Regions from separate parts of the Sphingobacterium corticis genome, predicted to be linked through region 2. Evidence: riboswitches for the same ligand, from Rfam matches in the RefSeq annotation. Region 2 holds a riboswitch; each other region holds the start of a gene.
The links. Region 2 has a riboswitch for S-adenosylmethionine ahead of metF (methylenetetrahydrofolate reductase [NAD(P)H]). Riboswitches for the same ligand answer to the same signal wherever they lie in the genome.
Positions count from the first base shown of each region.

Region 1: another riboswitch for S-adenosylmethionine. It lies ahead of metE (5-methyltetrahydropteroyltriglutamate--homocysteine S-methyltransferase); the one in region 2 lies ahead of metF (methylenetetrahydrofolate reductase [NAD(P)H]).
Region 3: another riboswitch for S-adenosylmethionine. It lies ahead of ACFSQ3_RS11535 (5-oxoprolinase); the one in region 2 lies ahead of metF (methylenetetrahydrofolate reductase [NAD(P)H]).
Region 4: another riboswitch for S-adenosylmethionine. It lies ahead of ACFSQ3_RS11920 (O-acetylhomoserine aminocarboxypropyltransferase/cysteine synthase family protein); the one in region 2 lies ahead of metF (methylenetetrahydrofolate reductase [NAD(P)H]).

Region 1 is NZ_JBHUMA010000004.1:423,534-430,822, forward strand. Features, by position in the region: gene ACFSQ3_RS03150 (sensor histidine kinase) at 1-1,240, shown strand, start outside; gene ACFSQ3_RS03155 (response regulator transcription factor) at 1,275-1,964, shown strand; SAM riboswitch class I at 2,028-2,143, shown strand; gene metE (5-methyltetrahydropteroyltriglutamate--homocysteine S-methyltransferase) at 2,217-4,529, shown strand; gene ACFSQ3_RS03165 (hypothetical protein) at 4,698-4,856, shown strand; gene ACFSQ3_RS03170 (cation-transporting P-type ATPase) at 4,953-7,289, opposite strand, start outside.
Region 2 is NZ_JBHUMA010000004.1:600,248-607,536, forward strand. Features, by position in the region: gene rfbD (dTDP-4-dehydrorhamnose reductase) at 1-42, opposite strand, end outside; gene rfbC (dTDP-4-dehydrorhamnose 3,5-epimerase) at 111-677, opposite strand; gene rfbB (dTDP-glucose 4,6-dehydratase) at 679-1,731, opposite strand; gene ACFSQ3_RS03905 (adenylyltransferase/cytidyltransferase family protein) at 1,750-2,214, opposite strand; gene ACFSQ3_RS03910 (nucleotide sugar dehydrogenase) at 2,354-3,646, opposite strand; gene ACFSQ3_RS03915 (adenylyltransferase/cytidyltransferase family protein) at 3,721-4,200, opposite strand; SAM riboswitch class I at 4,366-4,470, shown strand; gene metF (methylenetetrahydrofolate reductase [NAD(P)H]) at 4,532-5,488, shown strand; gene ACFSQ3_RS03925 (SusC/RagA family TonB-linked outer membrane protein) at 5,792-7,289, shown strand, end outside.
Region 3 is NZ_JBHUMA010000006.1:1,285,508-1,292,796, reverse strand. Features, by position in the region: gene ACFSQ3_RS11545 (TetR/AcrR family transcriptional regulator) at 76-654, opposite strand; gene ACFSQ3_RS11540 (DUF2891 domain-containing protein) at 818-1,942, shown strand; gene ACFSQ3_RS11535 (5-oxoprolinase) at 1,964-2,233, opposite strand; SAM-I-IV-variant riboswitch at 2,280-2,372, opposite strand; gene ACFSQ3_RS11530 (DUF72 domain-containing protein) at 2,410-3,288, opposite strand; gene guaA (glutamine-hydrolyzing GMP synthase) at 3,371-4,921, shown strand; gene ACFSQ3_RS11520 (ABC transporter substrate-binding protein) at 4,937-6,190, shown strand; gene ACFSQ3_RS11515 (RsmB/NOP family class I SAM-dependent RNA methyltransferase) at 6,322-7,289, shown strand, end outside.
Region 4 is NZ_JBHUMA010000006.1:1,382,719-1,390,007, reverse strand. Features, by position in the region: gene ACFSQ3_RS11935 (alpha/beta fold hydrolase) at 1-298, opposite strand, end outside; tRNA gene ACFSQ3_RS11930 (tRNA-Arg) at 455-528, shown strand; gene ACFSQ3_RS11925 (homoserine dehydrogenase) at 676-1,857, opposite strand; gene ACFSQ3_RS11920 (O-acetylhomoserine aminocarboxypropyltransferase/cysteine synthase family protein) at 1,907-3,211, opposite strand; SAM riboswitch class I at 3,401-3,517, opposite strand; gene pckA (phosphoenolpyruvate carboxykinase (ATP)) at 3,830-5,380, shown strand; gene ACFSQ3_RS11910 (hypothetical protein) at 5,657-6,037, opposite strand; gene ACFSQ3_RS11905 (amino acid permease) at 6,656-7,289, shown strand, end outside.

The sequences.
Region 1 (7,289 bases), 180 kb from region 2:
TGCAAAAACCATTTTGCAACTGCAGGAAGTGGAGAAAAAACTCCGAGATCTTAACTTCAAAAAATTAGCGGTTGCCACTAGTTTGTATGACACAGTAGCGATTATCGGGGGAAAGGATAGTCAGGTTATCAATGATATTACGGCGAGTATAGCCATGTCGAAGCGCCCTTTGAAGGACCGCATTAAACCGGAGCTAGCAATACATTATTTAGAGAAAGAGTTATATAACCGCGGAATTGCTTCGCCGTTTTTTATGCAGATTCGTCCGCGGCCAAACGCTGCGCCGATAATCCAAGCGGCCTATAACGTGGATGACGAGGATTTCCAACGAATTGATAATGCTACCGAATACGCCACACCACTTTTTCAAGGAGATCAAGGACGGTCGCCGGGTTTGCTTTCTATTTATTTCCCATCAAAAGAAAGTCATATCGCCGGAAACATGAGCTTTATGGTAGCGGGTGTCTTGGCGTTACTTTCTTTATTGGTTGGCTGTTTTGCCTATACGCTTACCATCATTTTCCGCCAAAAGAAAATATCCGAGATGAAAACAGATTTCATCAACAACATGACGCACGAGTTTAAAACGCCAGTAGCTACGATTATGATTGCCAGCGAATCGCTTCGCGACAAAGAAATAGCTTCTAATGAAACGCGTGTCGCCAAATTGGCGAATATCATCTACGATGAAAATGTCCGACTGGGATCGCATATCGAACGCGTGCTCAACATCGCACGCTTAGAAAAAGAAAACCTGAAAATGGAACGCACGAAAGTGCATGTAAATGATCTTGCAAACAGCGTATTGGATAGCATGCAATTGCAGTTACAAAAAGCTGAAGGCCAGTTTCACATCGATTTATCAGCTGCCAAAGATGTCGTGATTGGCGACGAGCTACATTTATCAAATGTGATGTTCAACCTGATTGATAACGCCATTAAGTACAGCACGGAAACACCGGATATCACCGTGCGTACCTACAACACGAAAAACACCATCGTGCTATCTGTTGCGGATAAAGGCGTAGGTATGTCAAAAGATCATCAGGAAAAAATCTTCGATCAATTCTACCGCATCCCGACTGGAAATATCCACAATGTGAAGGGATTTGGATTGGGTTTGAGTTATGTTAATAATATTATTAAAATTCTGAATGGAAAAATCACGGTAAAAAGTGAGAAGGATAAAGGCACACAATTTGAAGTAACACTACCGTTGATGAGTTCCGAACAAGCTTAATCGGACCATTCATCACATTTTTAAATAGAAATCTATGTCTCAAAAAATACTACTCGCAGAAGACGATCCAAATTTGGGCGATCTTTTGAAAGATTATCTGGAACTTAAAGGAAAGTTTGATGTGGTGCTGTGCAAAGACGGTGTCGAAGCAATGGATGCTTTCCGAAAGGACGAGTTTGATCTATGCATATTCGACGTTATGATGCCGAAGAAAGACGGCTTTTCCTTAGGTAAAGATGTCCGCAAAGTAGATCAAACTGTACCTATTATTTACGCGACTGCGAAAGGTATGATGGAAGATAAAACGCAAGCTTTCGAATTAGGCGGAGATGATTATATTACCAAACCTTTCCGCGTTGAGGAATTACTGTTACGTATTAACGCCTTATTGAAAAGAGCTTCCAGAGATAAAGAAGATGAAACTCCCGATAAGTTTGAGGTTGGTGGCTATTTCTTCGATTATACCAGTCAAGTTATTTCTTACAAAGGTCAGCAACAAAAGCTTTCTACCAAGGAAGCGGAATTGCTTCGATTGCTTTGCCTGAAGAAAAACGATGTACTTACACGCGAGGAAGCATTGGTAAAAATTTGGCACGACGACAATTACTTTACCGGCCGCAGTATGGATGTGTTTTTGAGTAAACTTCGCAAATATCTAAAGGAAGATCCAAACGTTGAAATTGTAAATGTTCATGGTAAAGGCTACAAATTATTAGTAAGTTAATAGCCTACCTACTGGATTTCATTTTAAATTTTGAATTTCTACTTTCGTTCTATAACTTTGTAGTGCTTATAGAGAAAGGCAGAGGGAATAGACCCGTTGAAGCCTTAGCAACCTGTCGCTTGAACAAGGTGCTACATTCTACTTCTACCTGCGAGGGACTAATAGGGGAAAGATAAGCTGAAGTCACTGTTTCTTGTGGCCTTCTCTAATAGCAAAATTATCAATTGAAAATAAAAATTAGAGAATAAAACTATGTTAACGACAAACAACTTAGGTTACCCAAGAGTAGGTCCTTTTCGAGAGCTAAAAAAAGCAAACGAAGCTTACTGGGCAAAAAAGATTACCAAAGAAGAACTTCTTAATACCGCAAAAAGTATCCGCGAAGCCAACTGGAAACTGCAAAAAGAAAACGGCATCGCGCTTATTCCTTCCAACGATTTTTCTTTTTATGACCAAGTATTGGATTTGACTTTAACGGTAGGTGCTGTGCCTGCACGTTACGAATCATTATTGGACAAGATTGATGGTGAATATAATTTAGATTTATACTTTGCTTTAGCACGTGGTTTCCAGGCGGAAGGCGTCGACGTAACAGCAATGGAGATGACGAAGTGGTTTGATACAAACTACCACTACATGGTTCCTGAATTCACGAAAGATCAAACTTTCGAGTTGACCTCCGAAAAATTCTTGAACGAATATAACGAAGCAAAAGCGTTAGGTCTAGATACAAAACCTGTTTTGATCGGCCCCATCACATACCTATTATTGGGTAAAGAAAAAGAAGCTGGTTTCGAGCGCATTGATTTGATCGATCGCTTATTGCCTGTTTACGAAGAAATTGTAAGCAAACTGGCGGCAGCTGGCGCTCAATTTATTCAAATCGATGAGCCTTATTTGGCGTTAGATATCGACGAGAAAGTAAAAGCACTTTATAAAACTGTTTTCGAAAAATTAAATGCTGCGGCTGGTGATACGAAGCTGATCGCAACGACTTATTTCGAAGCGTTGAAAGATAACGAAGATTTAGCATTGAATCTTCCAGTTCACGCTTTACACATTGATTTAGTTCGTGGTGAAGATCAGCTAGACACGATTTTAGCGAAAGTTCCAGCTTCACTTACTTTGTCATTAGGCGTGGTAGAAGGCCGTAATATTTGGAAAAACGACTACGAAAAATCTTTGGCAAAGATCAAACAAGCTGTTGATGCTTTGGGTAAAGATCGCGTTTGGGTTGGTCCTTCTTCTTCCCTACTACACGTTCCTTTCGACTTAGATAACGAGAAAAACGAAGAATCGCTTCCGGCGGAAGTTAAAAACTGGTTGGCTTTCGCAAAACAAAAATTAGCGGAGGTAAAAGATTTAGCTGTTTTGGCTGATGGCGAAGTAGATGCAGCAACCACTGCTCGTTATGAAGCAAACAAAGAAGCGGCAGAAAGCCGTCGCACATCTCCTTTGATCCACAAACCGGATGTTAAAAGCCGTGTGAGCAATATCACTGATGCAGATGCGACACGTACGTCGGTATTTGCAAAACGTAAAGAAGCGCAGAAAGCTAAGTTTGGTTTGCCAGATTTCGCAACAACAACGATCGGTTCATTCCCACAAACAAAAGATGTACGTAAGTGGCGCGCAGATTTGAAAAAAGGCGTTATCACGCAAGAAGAATACGATAAAGCAATTGCTGAAGAAACGGAGAACACGATCCGTTTACAAGAGCAATTGGATATCGACGTGTTGGTACACGGAGAATTCGAGCGTAATGACATGGTAGAATATTTCGGTGAGCAGTTGGCAGGATACGCGTTTACGCAGTACGGTTGGGTACAATCCTACGGTTCTCGTTGTGTGAAACCTCCAATTATTTATGGAGATGTTTATCGTCCGCAAGATATGACTGTCCGTTGGTCTTCTTACGCGCAGTCCTTGACAGATCGTCCGGTAAAAGGTATGTTGACCGGACCGGTTACGATTTTGCAATGGTCATTCGTTCGTAATGATCAACCACGTTCTACCACCACTTATCAAATCGCTTTAGCGATCTTGGATGAAGTTCAAGCATTAGAAAAAGCAGGAATCAAAATCATTCAGATCGATGAGCCGGCAATTCGTGAAGGCTTACCGTTACGCAAAGCGGATCAGAAAGATTACTTAAACTGGGCAGTTCGTTCGTTCCGTGTATCGTCTTCAAATGTAGATGATGATACGCAAATCCACACGCACATGTGTTACTCGGAATTTAACAACGTTATTGAGGATATTGCTGCGATGGATGCAGATGTTATTACTATCGAAACATCTCGTTCTCAAATGAAATTATTGAATGCTTTTGCTGGTGATTTCAAATACCCGAACGATATCGGTCCTGGTGTTTATGATATTCACTCGCCTCGTGTGCCTAGCAAAGACGAGATGGTGGATTTGTTGCGCAAAGCGAAAGCAGTAGTTCCAGCGGAGCAATTGTGGGTAAATCCAGACTGTGGATTGAAAACACGTGCTTGGCCAGAAACCAAAGCTGCGTTGGAATCCATGGTAGAAGCTGCCAAGATCTTACGCGCTGAATAATACTTATAATCACACATAACTATTTTTCAAATCCCGAAGTGAGCGAATTCACTTCGGGATTTTTGTTAATTAACGATTTCTTGAAGATATAATTTGTTCCACATCAAACATTAGCTAAAATGTGCTGTTTTGTAGTATAAAAGAACGATTATGAAAAGATTTATACCTATGACATTGCTATTTGCAATGGTCGCGAACTTATTGACAAGTTGTCAAGTTATTGAAGGCATTTTCAAAGCAGGTGTATGGACCGGCGTGATTGCGGTAGTTGTGGTTGTTGCTTTAATTATTTGGATTATTGCTAAGGTTGCAGGCGGAAGAAAATAGCAATTCTCAGCATAACACAACATTACCTGTATAAAAAAATAGGCTCATCGTTACTGATGAGCCCATTTTTTTAAGTGATTTTTGAGTTCGTTATGCTTAAGCAGTTTCTTCTTCTTGCTTAGAAAGAACGAGCTTGCGAACAATCCACTTCTCAATCTCTACGATAATAAAGACAGCTAAACCTAAGTATACGGGATATTGCCAAAATGATAATTCCAATGGCTGAGTACCGAAAATACGATTCATGAATGGCAAGTAAGTGATCGCTGCTTGTAAAGCAAATAGTAAAACTGCAACAATGTAAATGGCGTTGTTGGTAAAAAACTTACTATCGAACGCTGTTCCATGAATACTCCGACAATTGAACAAATGAAACAACTGCGAAATTACTATGGTTTGCATCGTAACTGTTCGTATAGTATCATTGTTCACGCCTTGATCCGTTAGATACTGCACCAAGTACAATGTTCCTCCAGCAATAACAACAGAAACAAAAACGATCCTCCAGATAAAGTATCCGCTTAACAATGGTTCCTTTGCATTTCGCGGCTTCCGTTTCATAGTACCTTCTTCTATTCCTTCAAAAGCTAGCGCTAAGGAAACAGTTACAGATGTAACCATATTGACCCATAGAATCTGCAAAGGCGTGAGTGGCATAATATATCCAAACAGAATACTAGCCATTATCAATAAACTCTCTGCTCCGTTTGTAGGTAAAATAAAAAGGATTGTTTTCTTAAGGTTGTCATATATTCGCCGGCCTTCTTCTACGGCATCCACGATCGTTCGGAAATTATCATCAGCAAGCACCATCTCGGACGCGTCCTTTGTTACTTCCGTTCCTTTTATTCCCATGGCAATCCCAACATCCGCTTTCTTTAATGCTGGAGCGTCATTAACACCATCACCAGTCATTGCACATATTCGTCCTTCGGCCTGTAAGGCTTCCACCAAGCGCAGTTTGTGTTCAGGACTGGTGCGAGCGAAAATATCATATTCTAAAACGGCTTTACGCATTTCCTGATCACTCATCTTTTCTAGATCAGCACCCCGACAAGCTTTCTCCCCATCGCCAATTCCCATTTCTTTACCAATCGCTTTCGCGGTATCAACGTGATCTCCGGTAATCATTTTTACGCGTATTCCTGCATCTGCACAAATCTTGATCGCTTCTATAGCCTCTTCTCGAGGCGGATCAATAATGCCGGCAAGGCCTACCAAAATAAGATCTTCCTCCAAATCGTCATGATCAATGTCAGAATTTCCAGAAGGAACCTGTTTATAACCGGCTGCAATTAATCGTTTTCCTTCTTTAGCTAAGTTAGTAATCTGTTCTTTCCAATACTGCAAGTCTAGGTCTACTGCTTCGCCATCATCATTAAGTTGCTTCGTCGCCAATTCAAGCAAACGATCAGGTGCGCCCTTCACATACATAACAGCATCCGTGTCTTCCTCCACCAATGTTGCCATATATTTGTAATCCGAATCGAAAGGTATTGTCGCTATGCGCTTTGGCTTTTCTTCATCTAATCCGCTTTTTTTATAAACGGTAACTAAAGCTCCTTCGGTGGGATCGCCTTTAATAATCCATTCGCCCTTTTTATTTTTATCGATTGATGCCTCGTTACAGACGTAAATACATTGAAGGAAACGTTTCAGTCCACTGTCGTCTTGAACATCGATTGTTTTATCATTCTGTTGAATATCGCCATCTTCCGGTGCGTATCCAATGCCCGTCACTTCATAATGTTGATTATGAAGGATTACATCTTTTACGGTCATTTCATTTTTTGTCAGTGTACCTGTTTTGTCCGAACAAATCACAGATACCGAACCTAGGGTTTCTACGGATGGAAGATTACGCACAATGGCATTCCGCTTAGCCATATTTTGTACACCTATCGCTAATATAATCGACAGAATGGCTGGTAAACCTTCTGGAATAGCGGCGACAGCTAGTCCAATGGCGGATAACAACAATTCTTCCGTATCGTAATCTCTAAAATAAAATCCGAATGCAAAGGTTCCGGCAGCTAAAAACAGCGTAGCTAAAGCGACTGTCTTACCAAATTGACTTGTTTGGCGAAGCAATGGCGTTGTTAGTTGAGCGACATCGGACATCATCTGATTAATTTTTCCGATTTCGGTGTTCCTCCCTACAGCTACTACTATTCCTTTACCTGTTCCATTGCTAACCGTTGTGCTAGTGTACGCCATATTATTGCGATCACCTAAATCCACATCTTCTTCGATCGTGTCGGTGCGTTTCTCCGACGATTCCGATTCTCCAGTAAGTGCCGATTCTTCAATCTTTAAATTATCCGATTCGAACAATCGTAAGTCTGCTGGCACCTTATCACCAGCTGAAAGGAGAACAATATCACCTAATACAACATCTGTAGCATCAATTTCCTTGCGTTTGCCTTCTCGTAA
Region 2 (7,289 bases):
TGAACCTAATTGGCCGTTTCCACCGGTAACGAGTATTTTCATTGCTTTAAAGTTGATAGGGGTTGAGAAGGATTAATAAAGTTGATAAAAGTTGAAAATTCTACTACCTTCTATAAACTATTCTTGACCTTCCCTCCAAATACATCGCTAAACGATGGCGCTTCTTTGTCTTTGTCAGACAATTGAAGTTGTTCCAAAGGAATTTGCCAATCTACTGCTAAATCCGCATCTAAAGGATGTACGCCACATTCTGACTCCTTGTTGTAGAAGTTATCGCATTTATAAAAAAAGGTCGCTGTTTCGCTTAACACCACGAAACCATGTAAAAATCCACGTGGAACAAATAGCTGCAAGTTATTTTCCGCCGACAATTCCACCGCAACATGCTGTCCGTATGTAGGAGAATCCGGACGAACATCGACCGCTACATCCAATACTTTTCCTTCAATCACACGCACTAATTTTGCTTGCGCGTGTTCGCCAGCTTGCGCATGCAGACCTCTCAAAACGCCTCTTGAAGAATACGACTGATTATCTTGCACAAACGTAGTTTGTGTGCCGGTTAATGCGTTAAATGTTTTTTCGTTGAAGCTCTCAAAGAAATAACCTCGACTATCGCCAAATTTCTTGGGTTCTAAGATGAAGCATCCTTTTAGTTTTGTTTCTGTCGCGTTCATATTATCCCTCGTATTGCTCTTCGTAATATTTCTGATAATTACCAGAGGTAACATTCTTTAGCCATTCTTCATTGCTCAAGAACCAATCAATCGTAACCGATAAACCTTGTTGAAAAGTTACCGAAGGTGCGTATCCCAATTCTTTATTAATCTTCGATGCGTCGATAGCATAACGTAAATCATGACCTGGTCTGTCTTTTACAAAAGTAATTAACGATTCGGAAGTACCCGGATTACGACCTAACTTCTCGTCCATTTGCTTGCACAATTCTTTGACCAAGTCGATGTTCTGCCATTCGTTGAATCCACCTACGTTGTAGGAATCTCCGTTTTTACCTTTGTGGTAAACTAGATCAATCGCTTTAGCGTGATCGATGACAAATAACCAGTCGCGTGTGTATTTCCCGTCGCCATAGATTGGAAGCGGTTTGTTGTTTAAAATGTTGTGAATGCACAATGGAATCAACTTCTCTGGAAAGTGGTTTGGACCGTAGTTATTTGAGCAGTTTGTCAACACAATCGGCAAACCGTATGTATCATGATAAGCGCGAACAAAATGATCGGAAGATGCTTTGGACGCTGAATACGGAGAATGCGGATCGTATTTCGTTTCTTCTGTAAATAAGCCGGTGCTACCTAAAGCGCCAAAAACCTCATCCGTCGAAACGTGGTGAAAACGTTTTCCTTCAAAATTATCTTTCCAGATTTCACGAGCTGCATTCAACAAGTTTACTGTTCCAATAACGTTTGTCATCACGAATGCTGTCGGGTCAGCAATGGAACGATCTACGTGTGATTCTGCTGCCAAATGTATTACCCCATCCGGTTGATATTTTTGGAACACCTCGAAAATCTGCACAGCATCCGTAATATCAGCTTTAACAAATTCGTAATTCGTAGCGTTCTCAATATCTTTAAGATTCTCCAAATTACCGGCGTACGTCAATGCATCTAAATTGACAATTTTGTAGTTCGCATATTTGTTGACAAATTCTCGAACTACGTGCGAACCAATAAAGCCTGCTCCCCCAGTTATTAATATGGTTTTATCCATTTGTGATTTTTTATTTTCTTACTTATTATTTTTCTCGGCTTCCTTCTCCGCTACAATTCGACGAAGGCCAGAGCTTGAAAAGCGATGATCGCGGCTATTAAAATAGAGTTCAATCCCCTTTTGCTCACAATATTCGCGCCCCGTAAAGTTTTTATCAGCATATTCGTCACCTACAATACGCACATCTAACTTAAATGATTTTAAAATATCTTCCAAATCTTGTTCGGTAGAATAAGGAACTATTTCGTCCACATATTCACAACCTCTGAGCTGTATATAACGTTCCACGACAGTTTGGGTCGGCGCATTTTTCTCCGGACGATCTAGCGTGGGATCCATCTGCAAACCACAAATTAGATAATCGCACTGTCTTTTTGCTTCAGCCAACATCATGATGTGCCCGGCATGTAACAAATCGAATGTAGAGAATGTAATACCAACTCGTGGACCAGGATTGTAATCTTTTCTTATATTTTTTTCCATAATTGAATGGTGCATTTAATTAATAATAAAGTTCGCAGATTTGGCAATCGATTGCCCAAAAATATCTATCGAAAATAGCAGATGTACACAACGCCCGATTGATCAAAAAATATGCCAATGGAAGGTCGTTTACAAATTCTTAAAGTCGCGCATCAACTAAGCTTCTGTCCAACACGCCTTTTATATCAAACACTACTGCTTTTTCCTTTACCAAAGCACTTAAATCAATACTTAGAAATTCCTGATGGGATACGGCTAAAATAATGGAATCATAAGCATTACCGTTCATCGCATTTTCCAATGAAATTAGATTTACCGCGTATTCCAACCAAAACGCGTTAGCATCTGCCCATGGATCAACTAAATCAACCTCCACGCCGAAATCTTGCAATGCGTTAAATAAATCCATCACCTTGGTATTGCGCGTATCTGGACAATTTTCTTTGAATGTTACTCCCAGAATAAGTGCGCGAGAACCTTTGACCGCAATATCTTTACGAATCATCAACTTGACAACCTTTGAAGCGATAAATTCTGCCACAGAATCATTCACGCGGCGACCGGAAAGAATCACATTCGGATGATAACCTAATTGCACGGCTTTATGTGCTAAATAATAAGGATCAACAGAAATGCAATGCCCCCCTACCAATCCAGGTTTGTAAGGCAAAAAATTAAATTTTGTTCCGGCTGCTTTTAATACATCCTGCGTATCAATGCCGACTCGGTCGAAAATCAATGCTAATTCATTGACAAAAGAAATATTTACATCGCGTTGTGCATTTTCTATGGCTTTGGATGCCTCGGCAACTTTAATGCTTGGCGCTAAATGTGTTCCAGCAGTAATAATGGTTTTATAAAGCCCATCGATTGCTAAGGCTATCTCAGGAGTTGATCCTGATGTCACTTTTTTTATCGTGGTCAGCGTATTGACCTTATCGCCTGGATTAATGCGTTCGGGAGAATATCCAGCAAAAAAATCCGTATTAAATTGTAAACCGGATTCCTGTTCCAAAATCGGCACGCAAACTTCTTCCGTACATCCAGGATAAACTGTCGATTCGTAGATCACGATATCGCCTTGCTTCAGCACTTTTCCCAACATCCGCGTTGCCGCGCGCAAAGGACGTAAATCCGGCGCGTTAAATTCGTCAATTGGAGTGGGTACAGTAACAATATAGATAGAGAAAGCGCGTAAATCCTCTTCCGAGGAAGATGCGGCGTAACCGCGTGCACCCGCTGATTCAGCATGCAATTGAAGGGTTGCCTTTAGCGTTTCCTGATCGGCTTCTTTCGTTCGATCAATCGCACTATTTAATTCGCCAACACGCGCTTCGTCGATATCAAAGCCCAAAACTTGTGTGTGCGGAGCAAATGCCAATGCCAAAGGCAACCCGACATATCCTTGTCCGATAACAGCTATTTTCTTCATTCTCCACGAATGTACTAAAATGTCTGTTTATACGGAACATCAAAAAACCGTAAAGCAGATTTCTCTGCCTTTTACTACTGTGGCGTAATTTCGCGAACCAATTTCTCCGCTTCTTTTTCAGCTACAATACGACGTAAGCCGGAGCTCGAAAAACGGTGGTCACGGCTATTGAAATAAAGCTCAATGCCTTTTTTCTCACAGTATTCACGTCCAGTAAAGTTCTTTTCGGCATATTCATCCCCCACAATACGCACATCGAGTTTAAAAGATTTCAAAATATCTTCCAAATCTTGTTCCGTAGAATAAGGTACAATTTCATCAACATACGAACATCCGCGTAGCTGAATATATCTTTCTACTACCGTTTGAGTAGGTGCGTTCTTTTCCGGGCGATCCAATGTTGGGTCCATTTGCAATCCACAAATCAAGTAATCGCATTGTCTTTTGGCTTCCGCCAACATCATAATGTGTCCGGCGTGCAATAAATCAAACGTAGAGAATGTAATACCGATGCGTGGTCCAGGATTGTAATCCGATTGTTTCTGCTTTTCCATGTTGTGTGATTCTTTTGTTTGTTCATTACAAGAATAAAAGATTTTTCTATTGGTAGTGTACGATGTACACCAAATGTACCGGGGACAAATGGTGGACAATGCTCCCAAGCAAATTAAAGTACCTCTTCATTTTGTTATGCCATTCGGTTTTCACATATTTGCGATAGCTTATAGAGAAAGGTCGAGGGATTAGAACCAAGGACGCCTTAGCAACCTGACGCATGTCAAGGTGCTACAATCTACCCAATTAGCCGTTGGGAACGATAAGCGGACGAGCTCCACGCGAGCGACACCATCCTCTGCAAGCCTTCCATTCAACAAAAAGATACGTATGAAGATCATTGATCATATCAAAAATGCGCAAGGAAAAACATTGTTCTCCTTCGAGTTGCTACCGCCCGCGAAAGGTCAGGGAATACAGAGTATATTTCAAACGATGGACGAATTGATGGAATTCAATCCGCCGTTTATCGACGTTACTTATCACCGCGAGGATTATTTATATAAGCAACATGCTAATGGATTGCTCGAGCGCGTTTCGTACCGTAAACGTCCCGGAACTGTGGCAATTTGTGCTGCGATTATGAATAAATATAAAGTCGACGCCGTTCCACATCTCATTTGTGGTGGTTTTACGAAGGAAGAAACCGAAAATGCGTTGATCGATTTGGATTTCTTGGGGATTGATAACGTGTTGGTACTACGCGGTGATGCGCGGAAAGGCGATGCAGATTTTATTCCGACGGAAGGTGGCCATGCTTATGCAACGGATCTTTTGAAGCAGGTAAAAGATATGAACGATGGAAGGTATTTACATGAGGATATCAACACATCTTCTAAAACGGATTTTTGTATCGGCGTAGCCGGATATCCAGAAAAACATTTCGAAGCACCGAACTCCCAAACCGACTTTAAATGGCTGAAGAAGAAAGTGGACATGGGCGCAGAATTCATCGTTACGCAAATGTTTTTTAATGTAGATCGCTATAAAGAATTTGTCACCAAATGTCGTGAACACGACATTAATGTCCCGATAATACCGGGATTAAAACCGCTGACGACCAAGAAGCAATTAATCACCTTGCCTCGCATCTTCCACTTGGATATTCCGGAGGAACTTTCTGAGGCGGTAGAGCGCTGCAAAACCAATGCAGATGTGCGTCAAGTCGGCGAAGAATGGTTAGTACAACAATGTAAGGAATTGATCGATTTTGGTGCGCCAGTTTTACATTTCTACACCATGAGTAATCCAGGTCCGAGCAAGCGTATTGTCGAAAAGTTAGCGTAAACATTCCACATATTATGTGAAGATTAAATGCTTGCCGATTCGTCCGCAAGCATTACTTGTTTAGTAAACAGAAAGTTAATAATTATTTAACCAAACATTTAGCCCTTCCTCATTCTACGATGGCTAGTTTTGCATCGTCAAACAAAAGAAAAAACAACTAAACAACAAGTGCCATTTTGGATTCACCCAAATAGATCATTCTAAAAAAATCATATTTACTTTTCGATTGATTTAACAGCGAGCAACGCTGGTAGGATTTGTATTGCCTGTAGTTTTTTTCTGGAGTTTTAAGAATTGGAAAAAATGATAGATTCATCTACCCGATCAACCGTTGGTCGCCTCACTTTCGACAGAAAAAATAACCGAAGAATACGCTTTACCGCTATCGCTTTTTTACTGTTATTTTCCGTAAAAACGGCACAAGCCGAAAGACATTCAACACTTTTCGAAACGGCCATTTCCCTGCAAGATCAACTACGATTTTCAGCACGCGTAGTTGATGCAGCTACCAACCAACCTGTTGCGGGGGCTACGGTTCGAGTTGCTGATAGAATAGTGGCAACCACTTCAAAAAATGGAGAATTTAGCATATCGGTTGCTTCGGGTAGTGCAATAATGATAGCCACGTTGGGGTACGAAACGCAGACTATAGTTGCCGATGAGTCTACCGCCGCCACGGTTGTACGTTTATTACCAATTGTGAGCGAAGTAGAAGAAGTAGTCGTTACTGCTTTAGGCATTGAACGTACAAAAAAAGCGTTGGGTTATGCGGCAACTGAATTGAAAGGTGAACAACTCACTGAAGCATTACCGAATAATTGGAGTGAAGCGCTGTCGGGACGTGTTGCCGGTGTAAACCTTGTCCGCTCTGGCGGTGGACCAGCTGGATCTAATAAGATTATCTTACGTGGTGAGAATAACTTAACAGGTGCCAACGATGCGCTGATTGTTATTGATGGCGTTGTGGTAAGCAATAGTAGTGGAAATCAAGTGGGAACGGGACATGGCGCTTACCTCGGTGGAGATTCTCCGACGGATTTTGGTACAGGGATTAATGATATCAACCCTGAAGATATCGCAACGCTTACGGTATTAAAGGGTGCGAATGCCACGGCATTGTACGGGCAACGCGGAGCCAATGGTGCTATAGTCATTACTACTAAATCCGGTCGCATTGGCAACGGAATCGGAGTAACATTCACTTCAAACAGCACCATGGAATCCATATCTAGATGGCCAGACTATCAATATGAATATGGACAAGGTGCAGAAGGTGTGCGTTACCATTCATTTCTTGATGGTCCTGATGGTCCGTCTACGCGTAGTACAAGTTCGGCTTGGGGCCCTAAATTCGATGGACAATATTACTTCCAATTTGACCCTGCCACACAAACTCGTGCCGCGGAACGTTCTTTGTGGCAAGCCTATCCAAACGAGAGAAAGAAGTTTTTCGACACAGGTACCACATTCACCAATTCATTGAGTTTAGATGGCGGAAACGAAAGTACGCAGGTTCGATTTTCATTTACCGACCTACGCAACAAATGGATTATTCCAAACACTGGATATGAACGCAACAACCTGTCGTTGACAGCCGCGCATAAGGTTACTGATAAGCTAAAAGTAAATACCCGCATCAACTACCGTCAAAATCGTAGCGATAATTTGCCATCAACTGGATACAACAACCAATCATTGATGTACTGGAGCATCTTTTGGCAACCAAGCGCTCCAATAAGTTGGCTGGAAGATTACTGGCGATTTGGAGAAGAAAATCGAGTACAAAACTTTCCATTCAGTA
Region 3 (7,289 bases), on a different contig from region 2:
AGTGATCGTTTCAGAATTGTATATGAATACTCTGTTTTTATTTAAAACATTTGTTTCAGAATAGGCAAAAAAATTTTATTGGATGATTTGACGAATAAAAAATGCTGCCATCGCGCGGATTTTAGCTTCGTCTTTGTGTAAAATGTAGGATTCGTACCAGCCTGTCCAGCTACTCAAAAAGAAATCGGCTAATATTTCTGGAGATTCCTGCGTGTTGATTTCTTTCACATCTATTGCCTTTCCAATCAGCGTGCATAGAAAGTCATAGTTCACATCGCTGTCGGCTTTTAGCAACTGCTTTACCGCAGGATTACTATCGCCTATTTCGAATGCCGATTTTATTGCCAAACAGCTTTTGCCTTCGCCAAGAATTACGTTAGTGGCATCTCGTACGTACCGAATTAAGATTGCTTTAGGAGAAGAATCACTGGATAAACGCGCCTTTAAATCGCTTTTCCGAATATCTGTATAGTGTTTAATGCAGCGAAAATATAGTTGTTCCTTGTCACCAATGGTGTTATATAGACTGCTACTATTGATTTGCATCGCTTCTGTCAAATCGCGTAATGAAGTGCCATTATAGCCCTTTTCCCAAAAAACTTCCATTGCTTTTTGGATGGCTAACTCCTCATTAAATTCAACATTTCTTGCCATAACGTGGAAGCAAAGGTATAATCTGAAACGTTTATTTCAAAATGTCGTAGAACTCATTTTTGAACTATGACAATTCAAATACATTTTCCAACCTGCAAACTTTCTGTGGCAAGCTTTTTCATTTTTCCTATCTTTAAACCTCAAAACTTTAACAACCTCATACATGAATAAATCTGCACGCGTACGGTTTTCGCTGATTCCGATAGTATTAATTGCTGTTCAAGGATTGTTTTCTTGCGGAAATGATCCGGCGGAAAAGCACGTTGATCAAGAACCTGTTGAAACGAAATTTGAGTTAAGTCAACAGCAGGCAAAGACGATTTTTGACATGCCCGTGCATTGCGTCAATGTAGAATATCCAAACAAGTTAGGACAATCAATTGGCAGCGATGCGGATTTGAAACCACCTCGCGTTTTACGTCCGATTTTTTACGGATGTTTTGATTGGCATTCTTCTGTGCACGGCTATTGGTCGATTATGAAACTGCTGAAAAGTCATAGTGATTTAGATGCGGATGGAAAAGTTCGCAGTATGTTAAACGCGCACATCACCGACGAGAATGCTGCCATCGAGAAAGCTTTCTTCGAGGATAAAAACAATTTATCGTTTGAGCGTACCTATGGCTGGGCTTGGTTGTTCAAGCTTCAAGAAGAACTGATTACTTGGGAAGATCCAGATGCAAAACGCTGGGCGAAATCACTGGACCCATTAGTGCAGTTGCTCCGCGGGAAATTGATGGATTATTTACCGAAATTGGTTTATCCAATCCGTTCTGGAAAGCATGATAATACAGCCTTCGGCTTGTCGCTGATGTTAGATTACGCCATTACAGCGAAAGATCAAGCTTTAATCGATGCTATTACCGAACATGCTGTACGATTGTTTGAGAACGATAAGAACTGCGATTTCTCTTACGAACCGAGTGGATCTGATTTTCTCTCTCCATGTTTGGAAGAAGCGTATTTAATGAGCAAGTTATTAGGAGGCGATCGTTACGATAAATGGTTGAAGCAGTTTCTTCCTCAAGTTTATGAAGCTGACTTCAAACTGGACCCTGCTATCGTTAAAGATCGGACTGATGGGCAACTGGTACATTTAGATGGCTTGAATTACAGTCGCGCAGCTTGTTTGTACGGTATCACGCACGAACTTCCACAACTAAATCATTTGCGCAAAATCGCGGATGAGCACATGTCATTTAGCTTGCCTAATTTGACAAAGGAAGACGATTATATGGGCTCGCATTGGTTGGGAACATTTGCTCTTTATGCGATCACGAATCAATAAATAACCTTTCCATTGATTCCCTTAGCACGCTAAGGGAATCAATGAATTGTTTTCATCTAAATCGACCGGAACCAGCTGAATGGTAGTAAAACCATCGTCATGTGACGTAATCGGCGATAAATCCACGCCTTTTCTAGCCAAACTATTTAATACTGCCGTTCGAAACGTCGCTTTGTGCGATCCCCAAGAAGCATTACGCACTAAATCGTTGTTTAGATTGATCAATTCCCGAACAGAATATTGATGGAAATTTTGAATAAGATGTTGATACAGTTCCTGTGGTGTGTGCATACTCGTTTAGAATTAATGTGTAACCATAAACTGTATTCAGCAATGCGGGTCTGTTTTCTTTTGGACTAAATCCCGTATTATAATGACCACCGCGGTAAAAACTCGGTTGGTATTGCATCTGCAATTCTGAATACTCTACAAATCTAGTAGACTTTATTTTTCAAACCAAATGATTTTTAAAATAATTTGTCATTATTCGGTAATTTGAGATTCAACCCGAGTTCTTTATTAATTAAAGTGATAAAGTGCGTAGCCAGTAAAGGAGATTCTTTTTCGATGTTCTGATGAATGAAAAAATAAAGCTTCTGCAAACCGGCTGTTTTCCATTCCACAATTCGTTTTACCCAATCCTCCAATCGGCTGTAATCTGAAGGTGCGTTCGCCCCGACATAACGAATAAATGCAATAGGAGTGGTCAATCGCATGTGCAGCATATCTCTGCGTCCAGCAGTATCAACGATGATATTTGTTTTGTTGGTTTCTTCGAGTAAAGTGTAGAACTTTTCAGCGACAGCTTGGTCAGCAAACCAACTTTCGTTTCGTACCTCAACCGCTAGTGGATATCCTGCCGGAAAGTCTTTAAGCCATTCAGCTAGGCGATCGAAATCTTTCGGTTTATAATTATCATGCAGTTGTAGAAATCCCATGCCTAACTTTTCCTCGAATAGTACGGTCGAATCAACGAAATCCGTCACTTTTTCTTTCGTATTGAGCAGGCGGCTGTAATGACTGATCGATTGCGGAATTTTAGGAAAAAACTTAAAGTCGTTTCCCGTTTTATTTTTCCACGTTTTTACCTGATCTTTCGAAGGGGAATTGTAGAAAGTCGCGTTTAATTCAATGGAATTAAATTGCGTAGCGTAATACGTCAACTCATCTTTGGTACCCCGCGGATAGAAACCTTTTAAGTCCGTTTTGTTCCATTTGGCGCAGCCCACATACGCTTCGAATGGTTCGTTATTTTGCTGTTTTTTGAGCAAATTAAGGGTTTCCTTTGGTGTTTCAGGAAGTGAAAAATCAATCGAAGAAGGGTCGTTTACGCTGCCAAATTTCATGTTGTGTCAATCCGAATAGTGTAAATGCTAAGGTACAAATATTTGGCGTGCAAAAATCATCTTGAATATGTAACTTTGCGCCATGTCAGAAAAAATTATTATCCTCGATTTTGGGTCACAATATACGCAGCTGATTGCACGTCGTGTGCGCGAGCTGAATGTTTATTGCGAAATTCATCCGTTCAACAATATCCCTGCTTTTGATGAAACCGTAAAAGGAATTATCTTCTCCGGAAGTCCATATTCTGTTCGTCAGGAAGATGCTCCGCAGGTTGATTTTGCTTCGATGACAAGAGATTACCCCGTGCTTGGCGTTTGTTATGGCGCTCAATATCTGGCACAGCATAATGGGGGAGAGGTTTTGCCTTCTGAAATTCGCGAATATGGTCGAGCAAACTTGATGTTTGTGGATCAGGAAAATCCATTATTAGCTGGAATTCCAACGCAATCGCAAGTTTGGATGTCGCATGGTGATACCATTAAAGAAGTTCCTTCCAATTTCCGCGTAATCGCAAGTACAGATAAGGTGCGTGTTGCGGCTTATCATATCGAAGGAACGCGCACGTATGGAATCCAATTTCACCCGGAGGTAACGCATAGTACCGATGGGCAGGTTTTGGTGAAAAACTTTGTCGTAGATATTTGCGGCTGTACGCAAGATTGGACGGCGGATGCATTCGTGGAAATGACGATTGCTGATTTGAAAGAACAATTAGGAAATGATCACGTGATTATGGCGCTATCTGGCGGCGTGGATTCTACCGTTGCTGCGGTATTGTTGCATCACGCGATCGGCGATAGATTACATTGCTTCTTTGTGGATCATGGTTTACTACGTAAGAATGAGTTCCAAGAAGTGTTGGATTCTTACGAGAATATGGGATTGAACATCAAAGGCGTGAATGCTAAAGATCAATTCTACGGTAAATTGGCCGGGGTTTCTGAACCGGAACAAAAACGTAAAATCATTGGCGGCGCTTTTATCGATGTATTCGACGATGCCGCGAAGCAAATACAAGCGGAATTGCCGGATGGCGTTGAAGCAAAATGGTTGGGTCAGGGAACTATTTATCCAGATGTGATAGAATCTATTTCTGTAAATGGGCCATCTGCAACCATCAAATCTCACCACAACGTGGGCGGATTGCCTGACTACATGAAATTGAAGGTAATCGAACCGTTAAGAACATTGTTTAAGGATGAGGTTAGACGTGTTGGTAAAACGTTAGAAGTCGATCCGCTGATCTTAGGAAGACACCCGTTCCCAGGGCCTGGATTAGGAATTCGTATATTAGGCGATATTACTGTTGAAAAGGTACGGATTTTGCAAGAAGCAGATGATATCTACATACGCAATTTGCGCGAAGCAGGTTGGTACGATAAGATTTGGCAAGCTGGAACAATTTTCTTGCCGGTGCAATCAGTTGGCGTGATGGGTGATGAGCGTACTTATGAGCACGTTGTATCTTTACGCGCCGTTGGATCTTTAGACGGAATGACGGCGGATTGGATTCACTTGCCTTACGAATTGCTGGCAAAAATTTCTAACGAAATCATCAATCACGTTAAGGGAATTAATCGTGTTGTGTACGATATTAGTTCAAAACCGCCCGCAACTATTGAGTGGGAATAAAATAATAAAGTCGATATGAAGTGTACTTATTTAATTGGTTTTTTCGCAGCAGCGCTAGCAATCTCTTCCTGTGCTCCGAAAACTCGTGGCGTTTTGCGTTCTCCTGGTCAAACGGTGAGTAACGTAGAAGGCAAAAGCGAAGAAGCGGAATCTGGACGTGATGATAAAACACGCGGAGAAAATGAAGTGCTGACCGAAAAAGCAAAAAAGTACACTGGCGGAAGTATCGCTCTGGTGCTTCCTTTTCAATTGGATCGGGTAGCATCTTCTTCTTTGTCGGAAGAAGATGTGAAGCGTTCTGCGTTAGCACTAGATTTTTATCAGGGTTTCCAATTGGGATTGCAGCAAGTTGCAAAATCTGATAAACGTTTTGAACTTCAGGTGCTGGATTCCAGAGATAACGCCGGACATAACGCAAATCTGGCTGCATCGCAAGAAATTAAAGATGCAACATTAATCGTTGGACCAGTTTATCCAGCCGAAATAAAAGCTTTTAGTTCGAATCGCGATTTGAATGCTTCGGTACTACAGGTAAATCCTTTAGCGGCTACTATGCCGACGGAGTTCAACCTTCCGAACTTAATTTCAGTAACTCCGCCAATCAGCATTCACATGCGTGCGGTATCTGCTGAATTGGCCAAGAACTTTCACGAAGGCGATGTGGTAGTTATTTACAACACGGCTAATAGCGATCATCAACAATTTATACAAGGTTTTCCAGCCGATATTAAAGAGCGTATTCCGCAAGCCGAAATTGTTTCGATTTCTTCTGCATCGCAGTTAAATGATCGCTTGACATCTGGCGTAAGATACCACGTTATTACGGGTACAACCGACAGAAATCAATTGAAAAGTTTGCTCAACGTAATGGATCAAAAGTCGCTGGAAGAAAATATCGATTTTCGTATTTATGGTCATCCACTTTGGAATAGAATTGACTTCAGCTCCTACAGCAACTTCACATTCTATCGTCCTGTGATTACATCCGAAAGCCATCTGAATGAACTTTCTTCTGCAACGCGTAATTTTCAATCGGCTTATAAATCTGCTTACGGAATAACGCCATCGGATCATGCTTATAAAGGTTTCGATTCGGGAACATACTTCGGCAATTTGTTGCAAAAATATGGTCGTGATTATGCAGAACATTTAACGAAAGAAACATTCGAAGGCTTGTACAGCAATTACAAATTTAATCGCAACGATCGTTGGGGTTACGTGAATTTCGGTGTCAACCTTTTAGAGTATCGATTCGGTAAATTTCAATAGCGTTTATCTTTTCTATGTCCGAAAAACGGGTATTTCACCAAGTCCAAAATTTTCTGAAGGTTCTGAATGGCTATAGCTATAAGGAACCTTTGTCAAGATTTCTGACTAAATTTTACAAAGCAAATAGGCAAATGGGATCAACGGATCGCCGTATGACTTCTCGTCTTTGCTATAATTATTTCCGCTTGGGAAATGCTTTAAGTGGACTTGAGGTCGAAGAACGATTGCTTATTGCGGAATTTCTGTGCGAAGAATCAAGCAGTTTAATCGCTGTGCGGAAGCCCGAGTGGAATGATTTAATCGCAAATTCGCTATCAGATAAAATAGGGGTCGTCGAGAAAGAATACGGTAAATTTGTCGAAGATATATTTCCGAATAAATATGCTTTATCGAAACAAGTAGAAGCAAAAGCGTTTGCGCAAAGCCATTTAATTCAGCCTAAACTTTTTATTCGAGCGAAGCGAACGCATTACGATGAACTTGTTGCTATTTTGAAAAAGGTGCAAGCACCTTTCGAATTGCTAGAAGGACAAACCATCGCTTTCCCGAACGGATTTAATGTAGGGGGTATAAAACAAGCGAACGGATGGTACGAAGTGCAAGATTTTAGTTCGCAACAAACCGCCGACCTGCTTAATTTAGAAGCCGATCAAAAATGGTGGGATTGTTGCGCAGCTTCGGGTGGAAAATCGCTTATGATGTTGGATCAATGCCCTGATATAAATCTGACTGTTTCCGATGTTCGTTTGTCGATCCTTATAAATTTGGAAGAACGCTTTGAGATTGCCGGAATTAAAGCAAACCAATACCGCAAAAAAATTCTAGATCTTTCTCAACCCGTTGATCATATTATGCGTGGAGAAACTTTTGATGGCATTCTAGTAGATGCACCATGTTCTGGTTCTGGAACTTGGGGTCGTACGCCCGAAATGTTGCTGCAATTCGATCCAGCAAGCATAGATCATTTTCATCATCTGCAATATAATATTATAAAAAATGTCCTCCCATATTTGAAGACGGGAGGACAACTATTATACATCACTTGTTCGGTTTTTGCCGCAGAAAACGAATCGGTCGTCGATCGCATTTTAAAAGATGG
Region 4 (7,289 bases), on a different contig from region 2:
ATAATATCACACGGCCTAAATCTAATTTTCGGATGAAGGCCAAAAGATCTTTTGCGAAAACATCTACTGAGAAAAAGCTATGGCCGGACGTGGTATTCCCATGTCCGCGCACGTCGATCGCAATTCCAGTTGTTGCGTCATCTAATGCGCTTAATTGATTTCGCCACATGTTTTTGTTGAAAGGAAAACCATGAAGAAAAATAACCGTTTGAGCATCGCTCTGCGACGATTTTTTGATAAAGTAGGAGATGCTGATGTCGTTAATTCTGATTTTATTGCTTTTGATCCGTTCGCTCATAAAAATATAGTGTCGATAAATGTTTTGTTATCAATAGGATGTGATTTTGATAACATTTTTACGGTATTAAAGTTTAGAAAAAATTTGCAATAATCGAAAAAGTCACGATATTTGCATCACCAAAACGATAACGCATCGCTTGGTAATAAAAAAACTGCGCTCATAGCTTAACTGGATAGAGCACCTGACTACGGATCAGGAGGTTAGGGGTTCGACTCCCTTTGAGCGCACTTTTTTACTTCTCTCAAAAAAATCCATTCGTTTTCATTTTCCATTTCTTTACAAAATAGATTTTCTATTGATGTAATTTGTTAGATAAATCGAGAAAAATAACTGTGCAATCACGTATCAACATGATCGCACAGCCGAGGTTTTATTTACGCTAATTCTGCCAAGAAATAACCATCGCGATGAATGAGTTCGCGATTTTTGATAATATTTTGAAGATTCACTTTTCCGATTACGTATTTAAAATCCACGCCGTAGAATCGCTCCGAAATACTGTCGAAGTTTAGCGCTTCAAGTACGGATTCGTCTTCGTAACGCAGATAAACGGTGATTTCGTAGTCGGTGGTGTATTTAACCTGTTGCGATTTCAAATGTTTTTTGAATTCATAACGGTATCCGTAGCGAAGCGCAGTAATGTCGGACAGAACGGCAGAACCCGTCGGGTGACCGCCGGCACCTTTTCCAAAGAAAAACTGCTCATCAGCGAAAGCAGCTTTTACCACCACACCATTGTTTTCATTTTCTACACCATATAGCAAGTTGTCTTTCGTAACGAATTTTGGCAATACATATAATACCACTTCATCTTCGCTCAATTCCTTCGCTAAAGGAATCAATTTGATCTTGTAATTCTTTTCGCGTGCATACGTGATATCTGCCAGCCCCAGTTTGTCGATTCCTAGATTTAAAATGTCTTCCGGTTTTACATAAATGCCATACGCGTGGTTTGCAACAATGGCCAGCTTGTATTTTGGATCGAATCCACCCACATCCAAAGTAGGATCTGTTTCCGCAAAACCTAATTCCTGCGCTTTCTTTAATGCGCTATCATAATCTTGGTTTTCGTTGAAGATTTTGGAAAGAATATAGTTGGAAGAACCGTTAAAAATGCCGCTAACGCTATGCAGTAGTTCGTTGTCGTAGTATTCTTCTAAGTTACGAATGATTGGAATGGATCCGCAAACAGCACCTTCATACAATAAAGCTTTTCCGGTTTCTTGTTGGATGTTTGCCAATTCTTCCAGGTGCGTTGCGATCATCTTTTTATTTGCAGAAACTACGTTTTTGCCTGCACGCAATGCGCGCTGTGTGATCTCGAATGCTGCGTCTGCATCATCAATCAATTCTAAAACGGTGTTGATTTCCGGGTCATTTAAAACAGCATTCGCGTCGGTGGTGAATAAATGCGCTGGCAAAGAACGTTCCTTGTTCTCATTTTTGATGACAAATTTCTTTATCTCTAGATTAAGATCTTTGGTTTTAATGATGTCGTATAATCCTTGACCCACTACACCAAACCCAAACATCCCAATCGTTAATTTTTCACTCATTATTCTGTATTATTATATATTTTGTTTTTTGATTACAATCGTTAAACTCTTACAGCGTTTCAAACGCCTGTTCTAAATCGGCTTTAATGTCATCGACATGCTCTATGCCGACGGATAAGCGAAGTACGCCTGGGTAAACTCCAGAACGGCGTTGATCTTCGTCACTCAGTTGCTGATGTGTAGTGGTGGCCGGGTGGATAATCAATGTTTTAGCATCTCCCACATTCGCCAAATGACTAACCAATTCCAACGCATCAATAAATTCATGTGCTTTTTCGCTTCCGCCTCGAATCGCGAAAGACAAGACCGCGCCATAGCCATTTTTTAAATAATTCTGTGCCGCATCGTGGTAAGGGTGACTTTTCAATCCTGGATACGAAACGGACTCTACTTGCGGATGGCTTTCCAACCACTGTGCAATTTCCAATGCGTTGTCCACATGACGTTGCACACGAAGCGATAAAGTTTCTAATCCTTGTGTGAGTAGGAAAGAATTGAATGGAGAAAGAGCTGGTCCGAAATCTCGTAAACCTTCTACACGCGCGCGGATGGCAAATTGAATGTTTCCGAAGGAACTTCCTTCACCGAAAACTTCCGAAAAGATCAAGCCATGATAGCCTTCGGAAGGTTCCGTAAACTGCGGATATTTTCCGTTTCCCCAATTATAATTCCCACCATCGATAATTACTCCGCCAATTGTGGTTCCATGTCCACCAATCCATTTTGTTGCCGATTCAACTACTACATGAGCACCATATTCTAAAGGCTTGAATAGATAACCGCCAGCGCCAAAAGTATTATCAACCACCAACGGCAAATCGTATTTCTTCGCTAAAGCAGAAATGCGCTCAAAATCAGGAATACTGTAGGATGGGTTTCCGATGGTTTCCACGTAGATCGCTTTTGTTTTATCATCAATAAGTTTTTCAATTTCCTCCGGGTCGCCTTGATGTGCAAAACGCGATTCGATACCCAACCGTTTGAAAGCAACGTTGAATTGATTAAATGTACCTCCATATAAATGAGAACTTGCAACAAAGTTATCGCCGCTTTCCAAAATATTGTTTAATGCGATGAATTGTGCAGCCTGTCCGGATGAAACGGCAACGGCAGCCACGCCACCTTCCAGCGCAGCAATACGCTTTTCAAAAACGTCGGTTGTTGGATTCGTTATTCGCGTGTAAATATTTCCGAAATCTTTCAGTGCGAATAACTCTTCGCCATGCGCAGCGCTTTCAAAAAGATATGAGGCTGTTTGATATATGGGTAAGGCGCGCGCTCCGGTAGATGGGTCGGCTTCTTGGCCGGCATGTATCTGTAGCGTTTCGAATTGCAAAGGTCTTTTGTATGCCATAATAGCTTTGTTAAGTGGTTTTTGGTGGTGAAATCAATTTTAATCGCGTGGATCGACTATTCAAATAGGCAATTAACACATTCGCGCTCGCGGACAAGAAGCTACCTGAAGCTTGAAGCTAACGGATATAAAAACTGAAAACACTTCCGTAGAAGCTAATAAAAATGCTGTTTCGTTCATCTGTTCTATTATTTATATACTCCAAAACATTATTATTGTTTTGGACAGGAATTGGCACCTTTTCAATCTGTGTTGTTGGTTGCCAGTGGGTCATCGAGCCAGTCTCTCGCCACTTCTTTATAAATCAAGACCTGATCGGTTAGGGAAGGCGTTGATTTGTACTATCGACTGATATACATCAGCAAATATAAGAGTTTTATAGATGTTGCCAAATTATCGGAGAAAAAGTTTTGACTGGAAGCAACTAAAAAGAACATGAACGATATAATTTTCCGCTAAAATGTTTTAGCTATTTCGTTTAAATTAAATTAATATATAAAGTTTTGCAAATCAATTGTTTATATGTGTGTATCTGATACAATAAGCTAAAAAGCAGTTTTCTTTAGCAACACTTATCGATATTTTTGCAGTACGCAAACAAAAACAAATTGAACCGTTATGCAAAAACTTCTACAAGACTTGAATGCTGAAGTGATTTTTCAACCGCAGGGCGAAATTTTCGAAGAATTATCGCCTGCTGAACTGGTTGAGTACGCTATCCAACAAAAAGAAAGCACATTATCAGCCAACGGATCCTTAAATATTCTTACCGGAGAATTTACTGGTCGTTCCCCACGCGATCGCTACATCGTTCGAGATGCGATAACTGTCAATACAGTTGATTGGGGAGTTGTTAATCAACCTTTGAATCCCGATATTTTCGATATATTGGAAATGCAGGTGGTGGATTATCTCAATACACGAGAAGCTTTGTTCACTCGCCGTGCTAATATTGGCAGCTTCTCAAAATATAGTCGTTGCATTCGATTCGTTACAGAACTTGCTGCACAAGATTTGTTTATTCGAAACATGTTTTTGCCTGAAAAGGATACATTGAATACGGATGATTGGACAGTTTATGTCGCATCAACTTTGAAAGTAGTGGATTATGAAGCGCTCGGGTTGAATGCCTCAAATGCGGTTGTTCTCGATTTTTCTCGTCGCGAAGTACTCATTATAGGAACGGCATATACTGGAGAAATCAAAAAGAGTATGTTTTCGATGATGAACTTTGTGCTTCCTCAAAATGACGACGTATTTCCGATGCACTGCTCTGCTAATGCAGGGAAAGATGGAGAAACGGCCTTATTCTTTGGCTTATCCGGCACGGGAAAAACTACTTTGTCGGCAGATCATGATCGTTTTTTGATTGGCGATGACGAGCATGGATGGGCAAATGAGGGAATCTTCAACTTGGAAGGCGGTTGCTATGCGAAATGCATAGGTTTGAAAGCAGAGACAGAACCTGATATTTACAACGCAGTGCGCTTCGGGGCACTAACGGAGAACATGCTTCACCGTCCAAAGACACGTGATTTAGATTTTGATAACAAGTCAATCACAGAAAATATCCGCGTTTCTTATCCTATCAACTTTATACCAAATGTGGTTAAATCAGACATTTCTGCTTCGCCGAAACACATCTTCTTCCTAACGGCAGATGCATTTGGTGTTTTGCCGCCATTATCGAAGTTGACCGTTGAACAAGCGATGTACTATTTTTTAAACGGATATACCGCGAAAGTCGCAGGAACAGAAGTCGGCGTTGCCGAACCTGTCGCAACATTCTCTGCCTGCTTCGGACAAGCATTTCTTCCGTTGCATCCAATGCGCTACGCCGAGATGTTGGGCGAGCGTTTACATCGCGATCCATCCACGGAAGTTTGGTTAGTTAATACGGGTTGGATTGGTGGACCTTACGGAGTTGGTCGACGTATTCCGCTATATCATACGCGTGCTATGATTCGCGGAGTTATGCAAGGAGCGTTGGATGATGAGCATTTTGTAAAACATCCGATATTTGGTTTGTGCATGCCGGTATCTTGTCCGTTGGTGCCGGATACGATACTCGATCCACGATTATTGTGGGCTGATACGGACTGCTATGATTTGAAAGCTCGTGAGCTTCAAGGATTATTTGAACAGAATTACCAAAAGTACATCGATTAGTAGGGCCTAATTGTATCTGAGATCAAGGCTTTTCCATGGTGTTGAAAAGATGGTGTAATTTACCTTTAGTGAAAGAACAATTGTTTGATTGATACATAGTGAGAGTTTAATCAAACCTAAATCACATGGTGTCGGAAAAATGGAGTGTTTCGCTATATGCGGCAATGCTACATCCTAGGTTAAGAAGAGGTGTCTGTTTTGAAAATCGAAAAACGCAAGGAAAAATAACGGGCTAGCATCATAAAATGCTGGCCCGTTGTTGATGTAATCAGTCTTTTATCGCGTACAATTTGCAGTCCATGTTTGGCCATCTCGATTAAACGCAATACGTAAAGTCGAAGCGTCAATAGATATCGTTCCAAATTCGCCGTTGCTTAAACGTAGCGTGTTATTATCTCCTTTTTCCATAGCAATATCTCCCAAAGACGGGATGTCGCCAGAAAAATTGAATGTGTAATTGTCGCCAACTTTGTTAACTCTAACACTTCCATCTTGTTCAGCAATGGTAGATCCACCGCCATTAAAACTTACACGACCGTTATAAACGCCAGTGAATAAATCATTGTCCGCTGGATCGTCATCCTTACTACAAGCGCTGAATGCGAATAAAACAGCAAGTAGCATAAAGCTATACATTTTTAAGTTTAAGATTTTCATATCTGTATATTTTTTTGTTGTACAGTCATTTAATCATACATCATGCCACACGATATTTATTTTATATATCAATACAAGCGCTGCTAGGGTAAATTAAATCAAGTTGATCATTAGAATTGTTTCAAAAAACCATATCAATCGGCTTTAATCAGACTGAAATCCGTCAGTCTGCGAAACGTAATACAAAATCTAAGGGAGTCGACTATTCGAAGAAATCCCGTGTTTACACGGTGCTTAATTGCGGTGGTTCCGGCATTTGCTACGTGTTTATCCTCATCACATAGTTTGCTAAGACCAAAATTGCAATAAAGTAAAATTCGTCGACTTAGTAGAGTTCACCGATTTGAGGAGGTCGAGGTATCTTAATTCATGATAAACTATCGCGAGGTAAAAATTGTACTTGTCGCATAAAATTGGAAACCTTACGCAATTAATAGGTCGATTCGTAAAAATAATAAGCAAATTGCTGTTGAATTTGACGATGTTTACATTCGTATAACCATAAAAACACTTTCTTTTTAAGCTATAGTGGTAAAAAAGCAAGATTTTGAATAAGAGATTGACTGATTTTTTTTATTTTTTTGTACGTTTACGCTGTCTAAAAAAATTAATCTAAACATGTGGTATAGAAAATCCATATCAAAACTCGTTGCAGAAGCGCAACAAAGCGGAGAAGGTACATTAAAAAGGACGCTTACTAGCACAGGGCTGGTTGCTTTGGGCGTAGGAGCTATCATCGGAGCGGGGTTGTTCTCAATTACTGGTATTGCAGCTGCTGACCATGCTGGACCTGCTGTCACTTTAGCGTTTATCGTTGCTGCGGTAGGTTGTGCGTTTGCCGGCTTGTGTTATGCAGAATTCGCCTCAATGATTCCGGTTGCTGGAAGCGCCTACACGTATTCTTATGCGACAATGGGCGAATTTATGGCTTGGATTATTGGATGGGATCTTGTGCTAGAGTATGCGCTCTCGGCTGCAACAGTAGCCGCTAGTTGGTCGCAATACGTTAACAAGTTAGTGATTTCAATTTTTGGACAGGGTATCCCAGATTCGCTATTATATGGTCCTTGGGAAGGTGGTATGGTCAATCTTCCAGCAATTATAATTGTGGTGTTGATATCCTTATTGTTGATGCGTGGAACACAAGAATCTGCCTTAGTAAATAATATTTTGGTTATTCTTAAGGTTGCAGTTGTATTGTTGTTTATCATATTGGGATGGAAATTCATCAACCCGGCAAACCACACGCCAT